3 regions of the Celeribacter ethanolicus genome follow, and region 2 is predicted to be linked to each of the others. Evidence: riboswitches for the same ligand, from Rfam matches in the RefSeq annotation. Region 2 holds a riboswitch; each other region holds the start of a gene.
What was found. Region 2 has a riboswitch for cobalamin ahead of CEW89_RS17185 (TonB-dependent receptor plug domain-containing protein). Riboswitches for the same ligand answer to the same signal wherever they lie in the genome.
Positions count from the first base shown of each region.

Region 1: linked by a shared signal. The riboswitch ahead of CEW89_RS14640 (energy-coupling factor ABC transporter permease) and the one ahead of CEW89_RS17185 (TonB-dependent receptor plug domain-containing protein) in region 2 are both predicted to bind cobalamin.
Region 3: linked by a shared signal. The riboswitch ahead of nrdH (glutaredoxin-like protein NrdH) and the one ahead of CEW89_RS17185 (TonB-dependent receptor plug domain-containing protein) in region 2 are both predicted to bind cobalamin.

Region 1 is NZ_CP022196.1:2,982,964-2,988,110, forward strand. It holds gene cobN (cobaltochelatase subunit CobN) at 1-916, opposite strand, end outside; gene CEW89_RS21075 (hypothetical protein) at 980-1,132, shown strand; gene cobW (cobalamin biosynthesis protein CobW) at 1,144-2,211, opposite strand; gene CEW89_RS14640 (energy-coupling factor ABC transporter permease) at 2,258-2,932, opposite strand; cobalamin riboswitch at 2,970-3,190, opposite strand; gene smc (chromosome segregation protein SMC) at 3,379-5,147, shown strand, end outside.
Region 2 is NZ_CP022196.1:3,497,534-3,502,680, reverse strand. It holds gene CEW89_RS17190 (Tex family protein) at 1-1,946, shown strand, start outside; cobalamin riboswitch at 2,014-2,222, shown strand; gene CEW89_RS17185 (TonB-dependent receptor plug domain-containing protein) at 2,349-4,205, shown strand; gene CEW89_RS17180 (ABC transporter substrate-binding protein) at 4,230-5,054, shown strand; gene CEW89_RS17175 (FecCD family ABC transporter permease) at 5,051-5,147, shown strand, end outside.
Region 3 is NZ_CP022196.1:2,552,285-2,557,431, reverse strand. It holds gene lptA (lipopolysaccharide transport periplasmic protein LptA) at 1-374, opposite strand, end outside; gene lptC (LPS export ABC transporter periplasmic protein LptC) at 392-991, opposite strand; gene CEW89_RS12585 (KpsF/GutQ family sugar-phosphate isomerase) at 1,001-1,963, opposite strand; gene CEW89_RS12580 (ribonuclease D) at 1,986-2,597, opposite strand; cobalamin riboswitch at 2,747-2,937, shown strand; gene nrdH (glutaredoxin-like protein NrdH) at 3,015-3,236, shown strand; gene nrdI (class Ib ribonucleoside-diphosphate reductase assembly flavoprotein NrdI) at 3,241-3,696, shown strand; gene nrdE (class 1b ribonucleoside-diphosphate reductase subunit alpha) at 3,678-5,147, shown strand, end outside.

The DNA of each region.
Region 1 (5,147 bases), 510 kb from region 2:
TCTCCCATGCCTCATGCGACGATCCGGCCAGCACGACCTGAAACACCGGCGCGCCATTGGTCGCGGGGTTGCTCAGGGGCGTGTCCGTGCCGCCTCCTTCCGGCGTGCCGACGGCAAAGGCGGTGCAATTGAGGATGACCTCCGGCGGTGCCTCCTGAAACAGGCTCTCCAATGTGGCGGCCGACACCGGGTCTTTCAGCGAAGCGACAAAGACCGGCAGAGGGTTAAGCCCCTGTGCCATCAGCGCTTCGATCAGACCATTGATCGGGCCAAGCCCCGCGCCCTGCACCAGTGCGCGGTAGAACACCAGCGGTACGACAGGCGCGCCCTCGGTCCACAGATTCTCAAGCTGACCGAGATCTGCAACACCCTTGCCCGGCCAATAGAGACCTGCCCGCAACAGCGGCTTGGCCGGGGCGGGTTTCTCGCCACCGTCGAGCATGGCGCGGGCATAGGACAGGAACGCGACCGCATTCTCCGCTCCGCCTTCGGTCAGATAGGACCAGAGCCGGTGATAATCCTCGGTCGAAACGGTCGAAAGCGCGGCAAGCTCCGCATCGGGTTTGTCATCGCCGGGAAGGGCCACGAAGGCCACGCCTGCCTCATGCAATCGCGCAGCATATTGGGCGAGCCCATAGGTCCAGTACCCGGCCCCGCCCAGCACGCGCGCGATCACCATCCGGGATTTGGTGGCGCATGTGTCGAGATGCAGATCGACCGACATCGGGTGACGCAGATGCAGGAGCGAGGCAAGCCGCAGCGTCGGCGCCTCCGTCATCGCGGCACGGGCCTCAGACAAAAGCGCAAGCTCGGTGTCCGCCGCCGAGATCACCACCAGATCGGCGGGGCTTTGTCCAAGGTCCACGGCCTCGCTGCCGTCGTCGATCGAACCGGGGGTGGCGGCGAGCAGATGCATCGCTTCTCCTTGTCACGCCCCGCGTTTCGGGGCATTGCTCGGAAAACTCCAAAGAGGTCTCCGATGGATTATTCGAAAATGGGCGGGCCGAAAAAGCTCTCCGGCGCGCCGAAACATGGCGAGCACAAACGCCAGCAGCCGAAAGGCAAACAAACGCCGAAAGCCGAACTTCTGGCGCGGATGAAAGCGGCTGCGGATAAGAAGAAGGCCGACTGACGGCCTTCCCTTTACGCTTTCAACGCGGCTTCGATCGCGGCGCGGTCGAGCCCCGCCTCGCCGATGACGACAAGCTGCGACAGCCGTGGTGCGGTGCCGAAGGGCTGATCGAAATAGCTGTCGACGCGCGGGCCGACGGCCTGAAGCGTCAGGCGCATCGGCTTGTCCTTGACCGCGACAAACCCCTTGAGCCGCAGGATGTCATGGTCCCGGATCACCTTGGCGACCTGTTCGGCAAAGGTTTTCGGGTCCTCGATCTCGGGCCGGATCACCACGAAGCTCTCGAACTCGTCATGGCCGTGCTCATGGGGATGATCGTCGTGGTGGTCGTCATCATCATGATTGTCGTGATGGTGGTGATGCACCTCGTGGCGGGCCTCAAGATCGCCCTCGGCGCCGATCCCTTGTCCCAAAAGCACATCCACCGGCAAAGCCCCCATGGTCGCGCGCAGCACATGCACGCCCGGTCGAGCCTCATCCTTGAGCTTGCGCACCAGTGCTTCCGCCTGATCCTCGCCCAAAAGATCCGCCTTGTTTACCACGATCATGTCGGCGCAGGCGATCTGATCCTCGAACAATTCGGACAGTGGTGTCTCATGGTCGAGGTTCTCGTCCAGCTTGCGCTGCGCATCCACGGCGGCGACGTTATGGGCGAACTGCCCCTCGTCCACCGCCTTGCCGTCGACCACGGTCACGACGCCATCGACGGTGACCTGTGTCGAAATCTCCGGCCAGTTGAAGGCGCGCACCAAAGGCTGGGGCAACGCAAGACCGGACGTCTCAATCACGATGTGATCCGGCTTGTCTTCGCGCGCCAGAAGTTTCTGCATCGTCGGGATAAATTCATCCGCCACGGTGCAACAGATGCAGCCGTTCGACAGCTCCATCACATCCTCATCCGTACAGGTCGCGTCGCCGCACCCCTTGAGAATGTCGCCATCAATGCCGAGATCGCCGAATTCGTTGATGATCAGGGCAATGCGCTTGCCCTCGGCATTCGCCAACATGTGCCGGATCAGGGTCGTTTTGCCCGCGCCGAGAAAGCCCGTCACGACGGTTGCAGGAATTTTCGCTGCCATATCAGTATCCTTTGAAAAACGCCGGGGCCAAAGCCCCGGCACCGGCTTACGCCGACAGCGTGCGCGAGGACACGAGACCGGTCTTGCCCAGCCCCTTGATGGCTTTCGCACCCGCCAGAACGGCAAGATCCACCAGCGGCTCAAGGATGATGACGGTCATATAGGCGCCGCCGAACATGCCGACCGCGGCAAGGCTTTCGGCCGAGAAACCCTGACCGTAAAACGCCCAGAACCCGACCCAGATCACGATCCCCGCCTGATAGGTGGTCGAAAGCGCCAGCGCCTGTTTGTAGGACACATCAGCATAGGCCGTATCCGGCGCGATGATGCGCTGTGCCACGGCCTTGATGCCGAACAAAGGCACCAGAAGCGTGGTGACGTTCATGCCATATTGCGGCAGATCGAAGGGGGCGAAAAACACGCCCTGCGCCAAAAGCCCGAGCGCCAGACCCAGCGCGGCGGGTGCCGCCCCGAACAACAGAAACAGTGTCGAGCCGAGGATCAGGTGTACCTCGGAGACGCCCACCGGGTAATGCGGCAGGACCTGAAAGAACACGAAAACGGCGGCGGTCGAAATCACGGTCCGGGCAAGAAACGACCCCACGCCCTGATCGCGCAGCGCGCCGATGCTTTCCTTGAGAGTGTAAAGGCCAGCGCCCGCAGCGGTGGCATAAGACAGTGCGATCTTCGCACCGGTGACAATACCGGGTTCGATATGCATCGAATGATCCTCCATGGCCGTCATCCCCGACGGCGGGTTGAGTTATGTGGTCAGGGCTGGTCTCCTGGCTCGCGGGTCGAAGCGCTCTCGTCACCTTCCCAAGGTTTCCCTCAGTGGTATGCCGACGGGCACTCACCGCTTACAGTCGCGGGGGCGGCTGTGGCCTTGTGCTCCGGGATGGATCACACGCACCACATTCCCATTTCTCCCCGAACGCTTTTGCGCCTGTCTCGGGGAACCATGACGCGCCTATTTGGCGCGTGCAGCATGGCAGGGTCAAGCGTTTTGCGGGGCCTTGCCGGAAGGTCAGGTCCCCCTAGCCCCGTGAATGCGCGATATTTTGTGGATAACTTCGCCGTTTTCCCCATATCTCGGGGTAGACCCGTTGACTCGCGCGCGTGCCTCCCGAACAGTTTTCTTCCAGAAAGAATCAGGAAGAGGTCCCTTTGCGTTTCACCCGTCTGCGTCTCAACGGTTTCAAAAGCTTTGTGGACCCCACCGATCTCGTGATCGCGGATGGGCTGACGGGGGTTGTCGGGCCGAACGGTTGTGGCAAGTCGAACCTCCTGGAGGCGCTGCGCTGGGTGATGGGCGAGAACCGCCCTAAGGCGATGCGCGGTGCTGGCATGGAAGACGTGATCTTCGCTGGCGCCTCGACCCGTCCGGCGCGCAATTTCGCCGAAGTCTGCCTGATGATCGACAACTCGGAACGCCTCGCACCCGCGGGGTTTAACGACAGCGACTCGGTCGAGATCATCCGCCGCATCACCCGCGACGCCGGCTCCGCCTATAAGGTAAACACGAAAGACGTGCGGGCGCGAGACGTCTCCATGCTCTTTGCCGACGCCTCTACCGGTGCGCATTCGCCGGCGCTTGTGCGTCAGGGGCAAATCTCCGAGCTGATCAACGCCAAACCTAAAGCGCGTCGTCGCATCTTGGAGGAAGCCGCCGGGATTTCGGGCCTCTATCAGCGCCGTCACGAGGCGGAGCTGAAACTCAAAGGCGCGGAAACCAACCTCGCCCGCGTCGATGACGTGATCGAACAGCTCGCGAGCCAATTGGCTTCGCTTGCCCGTCAGGCCCGCCAAGCCGCGCGCTATCGCGAGATCGGCGTTGAACTGCGCCATGCCGAGGGGCTTTTGCATTACCGTCGCTGGCGCGATGCGGATCATGCCCGCGCAGAAGCCGAAGACATCCTGCGCACCCGGTTGCGGCAGGCGTCGGAGGCCGAACGACTCGCCCGCGATGCTGCCAAGCAACGGGAAAGCTTCGAGGAGGCCCTGCCGCCCCTGCGCGAGGAGGAGGCGATTGCCGCCGCTGTGTTGCAGCGCCTCACCGTGTCCCGGGATCAGCTTTCCGATGAGGAGCGGCGTGCGCGCGAGATGATCGAAACCCTGTCGCGCCGGATCGACCAACTGGTCGCCGATATGGCGCGGGAGGAACAGCTCAACAAGGACGCGGGCGAAACCATCGCCCGGCTCGAATGGGAGCAGCGCGAGCTGATCAAAGCCGCAGACGGCCATGAGCCGCGCCTGCTCGAAGCGGCGGCGGAGGCCTCCGAAGCCAGCCAGATTCTGGCGGATCGCGAAACCGCGCTGACCCAGATGACCGAAGACGTCGCCCGTCTCGCGGCGCGGCACCAGTCTGCGAATCGCTTGGTCGAGGACAATCGCAAAACGCTGGACCGCGCGCGCGGCGAGGCGGATCGCGCCCGTGGGGCCGTGGACGAGGCGCGGTCGACGCTTGTGCGTTCCGCTGAAGCACTGGAAGAGGCCGAAGCCGGGCAGGAAGAAGCCGTCGCCCGTGCCGAAGAGGCCGAGGCGATGCTGATCGAGGCCGACGAGGCCCGGACCGAGGCGCAATCGCGCGAGGCTCTGGCCCGTGCGGCGCGCTCTGAGGCCGAAGGCGAGGTGGGGGCCCTCAAAGCCGAAGTGGCCGCCTTGGCGAAAATGCTCGACCGTGATCAGATCGGCGGCAAGCAATTGCTCGATTTGGTCAAGGTCAAATCAGGATATGAAAAAGCGCTCGGTGCCGCGCTTTCCGATGATTTGCGACAGCCTGCGATTGAGGCCTATCAGGCCTCCGGTTGGGTCACCCTGCCGGATTACCCGGACGATCAGGACTTGCCCAACGGTGTCGAGCCGCTGGAAGACTATGTCACCGCCCCGCCGGTTCTCGGGCGTCGTCTGTCGCAGATCGGATTGGTGCGGGCGGA
Region 2 (5,147 bases):
CCGATCCTGAAAAGCTTGCCGAAGACTTCATCACCGAGGCCGTGCCGACCGTGAAAGACGCTCTCAATGGCGCGCGCGACATTGCGACCGAAGAGCTGTCGGAAAGCGCCGATCTCCTGGGCAAGCTGCGCGATTTCATGCGGCGCGAGGCGCTTGTGACGGCGAAGGTCATCGCGGGCAAGGAACAGGAGGGCGCGAAGTTTTCCGACTATTTCGACCATTCCGAAAAATGGTCCGACATCGCGTCGCACCGCGCCTTGGCGATCCTGCGCGCCGCCAAGGAAGAGATCGTCACTATGGAGATCGCACCCGAGCCTGAGGCCGGTGCCGACCGCGCCATTGCCATGGTCGCGTCTTATCTGGGCACTTCGACCGAACAACCGGGCGATCTGTGGCTGCGCACCGTGGCACGCTGGGCGTGGCGGGTGAAATTCGCGATCTCGCTGCACATCGACCTTCTGGGCGAACTGCGCCAGCGCGCGCATGAGGACGCGATCACCGTGTTTTCGCGCAACCTCAAAGACCTTTTGCTGGCCGCCCCCGCCGGTGCCAAGGCCACCCTCGGCCTCGATCCGGGCATCCGAACGGGCGTCAAAGCCGCCGTGGTCGACGCCACCGGAAAGCTGTTGGAAACTGCGACGCTCTACCCGTTCCAGCCGAAAATGGACGTGCGCGGGGCGGAGGCGAAGATCATCGACTTGGTGACCCGTCACGGCGTCGGGTTGATTGCCATCGGCAACGGCACGGCCAGCCGGGAGACCGAGAAGCTGGTGGGCGAGACGCTGAAACTCCTGCCGCCGGGCGTGAAAGCCCCGACCAAGGTTGTGGTGTCCGAGGCGGGCGCCTCGGTCTATTCCGCCTCGGAACTCGCAGCGCAGGAATTCCCTGATCTCGACGTGTCGCTTCGTGGTGCCGTGTCGATTGCACGTCGCTTGCAGGACCCGCTGGCGGAACTGGTGAAGATCACGCCCGAAAGCATCGGCGTCGGCCAGTATCAGCACGACGTCGACCAGCGCCGCCTGTCGCAGGCGCTCGAAGCGGTGGTCGAGGATGCCGTGAACGCTGTGGGGGTGGACCTCAACATGGCCTCCGCGCCACTCTTGGCACAGGTCGCCGGTCTCGGCCCGTCTCTGGCCCAGAGCATCGTCACCCATCGCGACATTCATGGCGCATTTCCGTCGCGCAAGGCGCTTTTGAAAGTGTCTGGTTTGGGCCCGAAAGCCTTTGAACAATGTGCGGGGTTCTTGCGCATCCGCGAGGGAGATGAGCCACTCGACGCCTCCTCCGTGCACCCCGAAGCCTATGACGTGGCGCGCGAAATCGTCAAAGCCTGTGGCCGCGACATGCGCGAGATCATGGGCAATCCGACGGCGCTCAAAGGGCTGCGAGCCGAGCAATTCGTCACCGGGGACTTCGGCCTGCCGACCGTGCGCGACATTTTCACCGAGTTGGAAAAACCGGGCCGCGACCCGCGCCCGGAGTTCAAGACCGCGACATTTACCGACGGGGTCGAGGACATCAAGGATCTGAAACCCGGCATGCGGCTTGAGGGCACGGTCACCAACGTTGCCGCCTTCGGCGCCTTCGTCGACATCGGCGTGCATCAGGACGGGTTGGTGCATGTCAGCCAATTGGCCGACAGGTTCGTGAAAGACCCGCATGAGGTGGTGAAGGCGGGGGACATCGTGTCGGTGCGGGTGACCGAGGTCGACATCCCGCGCAAACGCATCGGCCTGTCTATGCGCAAGGAGGACGGCGCGCAAGACAGAGGCCAACAAGACAAGAGCAAACAGGACCGCAGCGCACAGCAACCGCGCGGCAATGCGGGCGGCAAAGGCGGATACGGCGGCAAACCCCGTGGCGGCAACGCGTCCAAACCCCGAGCCTCCGAGAGCCAGGGTGCCTTTGGTGCGGCGCTTCTCGATGCGATGAAGAAGAAGCGTTAAACGCCCTTCCGCAACGTGACGAGACCAAAGAACTGGCCGGAGAATCTTGACTTCTCCGGCCAGTTCGCTTTTCTGCACCCGTTCAAGTTCCGGCCCAGCCGGATGAAAAGGGAACACGGAACGGTCCGGCACAATCGCGCGCGTCCGAAGCCGTGGCTGCCCCCGCAACTGTGAGCGGTGAGCGAAGCCAACCAGAGCCACTGGGATCTCCCCCGGGAAGGCTGGCTGTCGCCGAGATCCGTGAGCCAGGAGACCTGCTTGGATGATCACCCTTTCCCGGGCGCGGGGCGCGCCACGGAAGCGGCATATCCGCAGCGGTGACGCTCTCACTGTCTGCGGAGGTCTCCTCCGATGGACGCGTTTCAACCGACGGGGCATCCCCCGTTCCATGAGGATTGACATATGTCTGTCAAACACAGCCTGCGCGTGTCGCTTCTGGCCACCGTAGCACTCACCCTGCCGCTTTCGGCGCTCGCCCAAAGCTTCGAAGAGACCCCCTACCAACTCGACGAGATCATCATCTCCGGCAGCCTCACCCCCGTCCCCGCCAGCAAGACCGGCGCGACGGTGGAAAAACTCGACGCCGCAGCCATCCCGGACGCCGCAGTGCCGGCACTCACCCTGCTCGACAGGCTTCCCGGGCTTTCTTACTCCAGCAACGGCGGCATCGGGTCCTCCTCCTCCCTGCGCATCCGCGGCCTGCCCTCCGCCTATGTTGCCACACGCATCAACGGCATTGATGTCACCGACATGACCGGCAACAAGATCGCCTACGACTTCAACGGCCTAATCGGGTTCGGCATCTCCTCCATCGAAGTGGTCAAAGGCTCGCAATCGGCGCTTTACGGCTCCGAGGCCGTCGCGGGCCTCATCGACATCCGCACCGACAATGCCGTCGCACCGGGTTATAACACCACCGTCGAACTCACCGCAGGCAGCGACAACACATATGCTGCAGGTCTTTCCACCAAAATGGAAAGCGACAGTGGCATGCTCTATTTCAACCTGTCGCATATGAAAACCGACGGGTTCACCAACCGTCCGGGCAATGACGAAAAGGACGGGTTCGAGGGCACCAACCTCACCTTCGGTCTGGAACAGGATCTCAGCGATGTCGTGACCGTGGGTCTGACCGGTCTCTACATGACCTCCGAGGCGGATTTTGACCGCTCCGCAACGGCCCCCAGCGGCTACACCACCAACGACAGCAAGGGGCTGCGCGCCTACACCCGGTTCGACACCGGTATGGTTCAGCACGAAATCGGCGTCTCCCTGTTCGACATCGACCGCTCCGACCCGCTCGCCCCGGTCGGTTACACCCGGGACTTCTCCGGCAAACGGCGCTCCGTCGACTATCTTGGCAGTGCCGAACTGTCCGCCGCCTCCACCCTGTCCTTCGGTCTCGAATACACCGAAGAGGATTTCACCCTGAACGACCTGCAAGCCGGCGGCTCGCTCACGGAAACCAAGGGGGGCGATGACACCTTCTCCGCCAAGGCCGAATGGCTCTTGGCGCCGATGGACACGCTCGATCTCTCCGTGGCGCTGCGCTATGACGATCACTCCGATTTCGGCGATCACATCTCCGGCCGTCTTGCCGCCGCCTGGGAAGTCGCGCCCGACTGGACCCTGCGCGCCGTACTCGGCACCGGTTTCCGCGCGCCCTCTCTCTATGAACGCTACAGCTCCTACGGCAAGGAAGACCTGAAAGAGGAAACCAGCCAAAGCGCCGAACTCGGCCTCGAACGTCGGTTCAGTGACACGGATTTCCTCAAAGGTACGCTGTTCTACACCGAGATCGAGGACAGGATCGACTACGATTTCGCGACCTCGACCTACAATCAGGTCAAGGGCACCACGACCTCCAAAGGCGTCGAGCTTTCCGGCCAGTATGCCTTCTCCGATCGCATCTCCCTTTTCGGCAATTACACCTATACCGATGCGAAAACCGCCGGGGCCCGCGCCGAACGCGTCCCGCGTCACGATCTGGTCGTCGGCATCGACGCCCTGCTGAACGACCGCATCAGCGGCCAGTTCACCGTACAATATGTCGCCGATGTCGTGCCGAGCGCCTATGCCCCCGCCGATCACAAGGTGGGCGATTACACGCTGGTCAACGCCGGCATGACCTACAAGCTCAACGATGCGACCGCGCTGTCGCTGCGGATCGAGAACCTCACCGACGAGGATTACGAGACCGCCGGCGGCTACAACACGCCGGGGCGTTCCGCCTATCTCGGTCTCAAAGCGTCCTTCTGAGTGCGTTTTTCCGGGATCATAACCTTGACCGTCGCCCTCTTATCGGGGGCGGCGGGTTTTGCCGGGGAGAGCGCAACAGCACCCGCGCGTGTCGTCTCGGTCAATCTCTGCACCGATCAGCTCGCCATGATGCTCGCGGCTCCCGGCCAGCTCGTCTCGATCACCGCCTATTCCCGCGACCCGAACTCGTCGGTAATGGTCGCAGAGGCGGAAAGCTATCCGGTCAATCACGGTCAGGCCGAAGAAATTTACCTCTTGAACCCCGATCTGGTCGTCGCCGGTCAGTACACTGCGCGGGCCACCGTCTCCATGCTGCGGCGTCTCGGCATCGAGGTCGTCGAATTCGCCCCCGCGCGCTCCCTCGATGACATCGAAGCCAACGTCCTGAAGATGGGCGCAGCCCTCGGGCGCGAAGAGGAAGCACGCGAGATCGCCGACGATTTTGCCCGACGCTTGTCCGACATAAGTCCGGCGCAAATCCGCCCCACCGAAGAGCGCCCCACAGCCGCCACCTATGCCGCCAATGGCTACAGCACCGGCGCCGAAAGTCTCGCAGGAGAGATCATCGACGCCGCCGGGTTCCATACCCTGGCCACGGAGCTCGGCCTGCCCCATGGCGGCTTTCTGCCCCTTGAGGCGTTGATCATGGCCGATCCCGATCTGGTGATCTCGGGCCGGGGTCAGGCTGGCTATGCCCGCGCCGAGGAGGTGCTGCATCACCCGGCCCTGACGCAACTGACCGGCGGTCACATGGCGATGCAGGATCGCGACTGGGTCTGTGGCCTGCCCGCCGTGATCGGGGCCGTCGAGCGGCTGCGCGAGGAGCGCGAGAGGTTGGAAACCCAATGAAATATCCCGTTCTGATCACGGCTTTGAGCCTGCTTGTCGCCCTGCTTTTCGCGCTGTCCCTGGTTGTCGGGGTGATCGAAGTCGGCCCTCTGG
Region 3 (5,147 bases), 950 kb from region 2:
AGGGTCACGGTGCCTGATTCGAGATTGTATTCGGCGTTTTGCGCCTCGGCGGCTTCGCCTTCTTTGGTGATCGTCACGCCACCGGAAGCCAGCAGCCGGGCGATCTGGCTGGTGTCGCTGGCATAGATCACCTCGACGGTCCGGGCGGCGAGCCGCATCGTGCCTTGGCCGATCACGACATTGCCGGTGAAGATCGCCTGACCGGTGTTCTGGTCGACGCTGAGTTCGTCGGAGGTGATCTCGACGGGCAGGGCGCTGTCGTGCCTGATCCCCCCGAAGGCGATCTGCGTGCCCTGTGCCATCGACGGCAGGCCGGGAAGGGTGAGCGCAAGGGCCAGGGCGCAACTGAGCGAAAGAGTCCGGATGGTGGGCACGTGCAAATCCTCGAAAATCAGGGCTGATATATCAGCTTCACGCCGTTCTTGAAAACCAGAAGGTAGGCATCGGTCTCCGGATCCTGTGAAATTTCCATGGAACCGGCTGTCAGATCGCCTGCGGGACCGGTCGCCTCGACACTTCCGGGACTTTCGATCTTCGACACATCGAGGAGCGTGGCGATCCGTTCGGAGGTGATCGTGTAACCGGTGGAGGTTTCGATCTCCACATGGCCGGACAGTTCCGCGATCTGGGCGGGGCCGTCGATCACGCCGTCATCGGCCTTGAGCGTCACGGAACCGTTATCCGGCATCCTGAGCGCGCCGCGTACGATGGTGGAATTGATCACATCCGGGGTCGACAGGTCCGGGCGTACGACATCGGCGGAGATCTCAAGCTCGGCCCCATCGCGCGTCACGGTCGCAAAGGACGGCCCCTCGATACGCTGTTCACGGGCGAGGGTCTCGAGATCCACATCGGCATAGGGGATCGAGATGCCGATTTCCTTGCCGCGGGCAAAGAGAAAGAGCGTCGCCAAAAGCGCGAGGCTCGCCAACGGTAAGGCGACCTTCGCAAAGGCCACGAATTTGGAATAGGAGTTATCGAACCGCGCCATAAGGACGTCTTACACGACCCCGGCGCGAAGACAGTCCTGAATCTTCAGAATCCCGCAGGGACGTCCGTCATCGGCAGTTTCCCGCACAAAGAGACAGGTGATCGCACGCTCATCCATGCGCGCCACGGCCTTTTCGGCCAGCGCATCGGCGGTGATGGTCATCGGCCCCTTGGTCATGATCTCGCCCGCAGTTTTTTCCAGAAGCCCGTCGATATGGCGTCGCAGGTCGCCGTCGGTGATGATCCCCGTGAGCTGGCCTTGCGCATCGACGATGCCGACCACGCCAAAGCCTTTGTCCGAAATCACCGAAAGCGCGTCGCGCATCGGGGTTTCTGCGGTCACGAGCGGCATGTTGGTGTGCATCAGCGCGCGCACTTTGGTGAGACGCGCGCCAAGTTTCCCGCCCGGATGCAGGACGCGGAAATTGTCGGCGGTGAAGGCGCGATGTTCCATGAGAGCAACGGCAATGGCATCGCCAAGCGCCAGCGTCATCGTGGTCGAGGTGGTCGGTACGATGCCATGACCGCAGGCCTCAGCCGCCTTCGGCAGGATCAGAGCCACATCGCAGGCCCGGATGAGCGAGCTGTCGGGGTTCGAGGCGACCCCGATCATCGGAATCTTGAACCGACGTGTGTAGGCGATCACGTCCGCCAGCTCCGGTGTTTCCCCGGAATTCGACAGCACGAGGCACACATCTCCGTCGCCGATCATGCCCAGATCGCCATGGCTCGCTTCTGCCGGATGAACGAAATGCGCGGGGGTGCCGGTCGACGCCAAGGTGGCCGCGATCTTGCGGGCGATATGGCCGGATTTGCCCATGCCGGTGACGATGGTGCGACCCTTTGCGGCGAGGATCGTTTCGACCGCTCCGGTGAATTCCGCGCCGAGACTGTCGGCCAGAAGCCCGAGCGCATCGGCCTCCTGCCGGATCACACGGCGGGCGGTGTCGAGGAAAGTGACGGGCTGTGTCATGTCGTGACGCTCCGTGGGGATGTCAGTGAGAGAAAATGTCGATCTCGGGCCAGCCTTCGAGATCGAGCTTGGCGCGGGTCGGCAGGAAATCGAAGCAGGATTGCGCAATCTCCATCCGGCCTTCGCGTTCGAGCATGGCGTTCAGCTTGTCGCGCAACTGGTGCAGATAGAGCACGTCGGAGGCGGCGTAATCGAGCTGGGCGGCGGTCAGCTCCTCGGCTCCCCAGTCGCTCATCTGCTGGTATTTCGAAATGTCGACCTTGAGCAATTGTTCGAGCAGGTTCTTGAGGCCGTGCCGATCAGTGAAGGTGCGCACCAGTTTCGAGGCGATTTTGGTGCAGTAGACCGGCTGCGCGAGCGTGCCGAAGGTGTGATACATCGCCGCGATGTCGAAGCGCCCGAAGTGGAAAAGTTTCAGCACCTTCGGGTCGGCCAGCATCTTGCACAGGTTGGGGGTCTCAGTCTGGCCGCGTGACACCTGTACGAGATGGGCATTGCCGTCACCGCCGGACATTTGCACGAGGCAGAGGCGGTCGCGATGCGGGTTCAGTCCCATGGTTTCGCAATCAATCGCCACCACGGGGCCAAGATCGAGATCGTCGGGGAGGTCGTTTTGATACAGAAAATTCGCCATGGCTCTGGCCTTTCGCGCTGAAATCCCACTGTGCGGATGTGCATAAGCCTTCCGCCGTGCCGGGGCAAGGGAGCCAGCGAGTCTTCGGTGAGACTCAGGAAATCCCTGTCAAGCGCTATCTATATGTTGACAGTATGCCGCTCCAAGAAGCTATATGATGTTGCTTCGGTTCTATCGACATGAGTCGATAGCTAAGAGGGAAGATCGGTGAAAATCCGGCGCTACCCCCGTAACTGTAAGCGGTGAGCACGGCTGATCATGCCACTGGGCCTTTGCCCGGGAAGGCCAGCCAATGCTGCGACCCGCAAGTCAGGAGACCTGCCGGAAGCATGAAGTGACCACGAACGGAGGGTTCGGGGGCGTGTGATACGGGTTTTCCGTGCGCGTCCTCGGCTGAATGAAAAGCGAGAGGACAAAATGAGCATCACCGTCTATTCCAAACCGGCCTGTGTGCAGTGTACCGCGACGACCCGTGCGCTCGACGCGAAAGGCATCTCCTATGACATCATCGACCTGACGCAGGATGACGATGCGATGAGCCATGTTACCGGTCTCGGCTACCGTCAGGCGCCGGTTGTGGTGGCCGGTGAGGATCACTGGTCCGGGTTTCGCCCGGATATGATCGCCCGCCTGTCCTGATCCGATGGGCGCAGAGGTACGACCGCCCAGCGTCCCAGAGAACGTCCCGGAGATCATCTTTTACTCATCGGCCTCGGGCAACACGGTGCGCTTCGTGGAGCGGCTTGGACTTGGCGCCAAACGCATCCCGATCTCTCCGAAAGAGGCAATGCCTGCCGCGACCCGGTCTTTTGTTTTGATCTGTCCGACCTATGCGGATGGCGAAGGGCGCGGTGCGGTGCCGAAACAGGTGATCCGGTTTCTCAACGATGTGGCGAACCGCGCGCATCTTGTGGGCGTGATCGGCACGGGCAATCGGAATTTCGGCACATTGTTTGCCAGTTCGGGCGACGTCATCGCCCGCAAATGCAATGTCCCGCTGCTCTATAAATTCGAGTTGGCGGGATTTGACAGGGATTTGACCCGCGTGCGTGCGGGATTGGAAAAATTGGGGATGGAGCCATGCTCGACAGCGACCTGAACGGTCTCGATTACCACGCTTTGAACGCCATGCTGAACCTCTATGACGCCGATGGTCATATCCGGTTCGAGGCCGACCGCATGGCCGCGCGGCAGTATTTTTTGCAGCATGTGAACCAGAACACCGTGTTCTTTCACTCGCTCGACGAGAAGCTCGGCTATCTCGTGGAGGAAGGCTACTATGAGGAGGAGGTTCTGGACCAATATTCCAAGAACTTTATGCGCAAGATCTGGGACGAGGCCTATGCCAAGAAATTCCGCTTCCCGACCTTCCTCGGCGCCTTCAAATATTACACCTCCTACACGCTGAAGACCCGCGACGGTCAGCGCTATCTTGAGCGCTATGAGGACCGTGTGGTGATGACCGCGCTGGCTCTGGCGCGCGGTGACGAGGCGCTGGCTCTGTCCTTCATGGACGAAATGCTGTCGGGCCGGTTCCAGCCCGCAACACCGACGTTTTTGAACGCCGGCAAGAAATCCCGTGGCGAGTTGATCTCGTGCTTTCTTCTGCGTCTCGAAGACAACATGGAAAGCATCGGCCGCGGCATCAACTCCGCGCTGCAACTGTCGAAACGCGGCGGCGGTGTAGCGCTTTTGCTGACCAACATCCGCGAGCACGGCGCGCCGATCAAAGGCATCGAGAACCAGTCTTCGGGCGTCATTCCGGTGATGAAGCTGTTGGAAGACAGCTTTTCCTACGCCAACCAATTGGGCGCACGTCAAGGTGCCGGCGCCGTGTACCTGAACGCGCACCACCCTGATATTATGCGGTTCTTGGACACCAAACGCGAAAACGCCGACGAGAAAATCCGCATCAAGACGCTCTCTCTTGGCGTGGTGATCCCCGACGTGACCTTTGAACTCGCGAAGAAAAACGCCGACATGTATCTCTTCTCTCCGCATGACGTGGAGAAAGTCTACGGCGTGCCCTTCTCCGAAATCTCGGTCACCGAGAAATATGAGGACATGGTGGATGACAAACGCATCCACAAGAAAAAAATCAACGCGCGGGAATTCTTCCAAACCATCGCGGAGATTCAGTTCGAAAGCGGCTATCCCTACATCATGTTCGAGGACACGGTGAACCGGATGAACCCGATCGCGGGCCGGATCAACATGTCGAACCTCTGCTCCGAGATTTTGCAGGTCAACGAGGCCTCTGAGTTCAACGACGACCTGAGCTACAGCCACCTCGGCACCGATATTTCCTGTAACCTCGGGTCCTTGAATATCGCGAAAACCATGGACGGCAAGGATCTGGGCCAGAGCGTCGGCACCGCCGTGCGTGCGCTGACCGCCGTGTCGGAAATGTCCGCGATTGATAGCGTGCCGTCGATCCGTCGCGGCAATGATGAAAGCCATGCCATCGGCCTCGGTCAGATGAACCTGCATGGGTTCCTCGCCCGCGAACACATCCATTACGGTAGCCCCGAAGGCGTCGAATTCACCTCC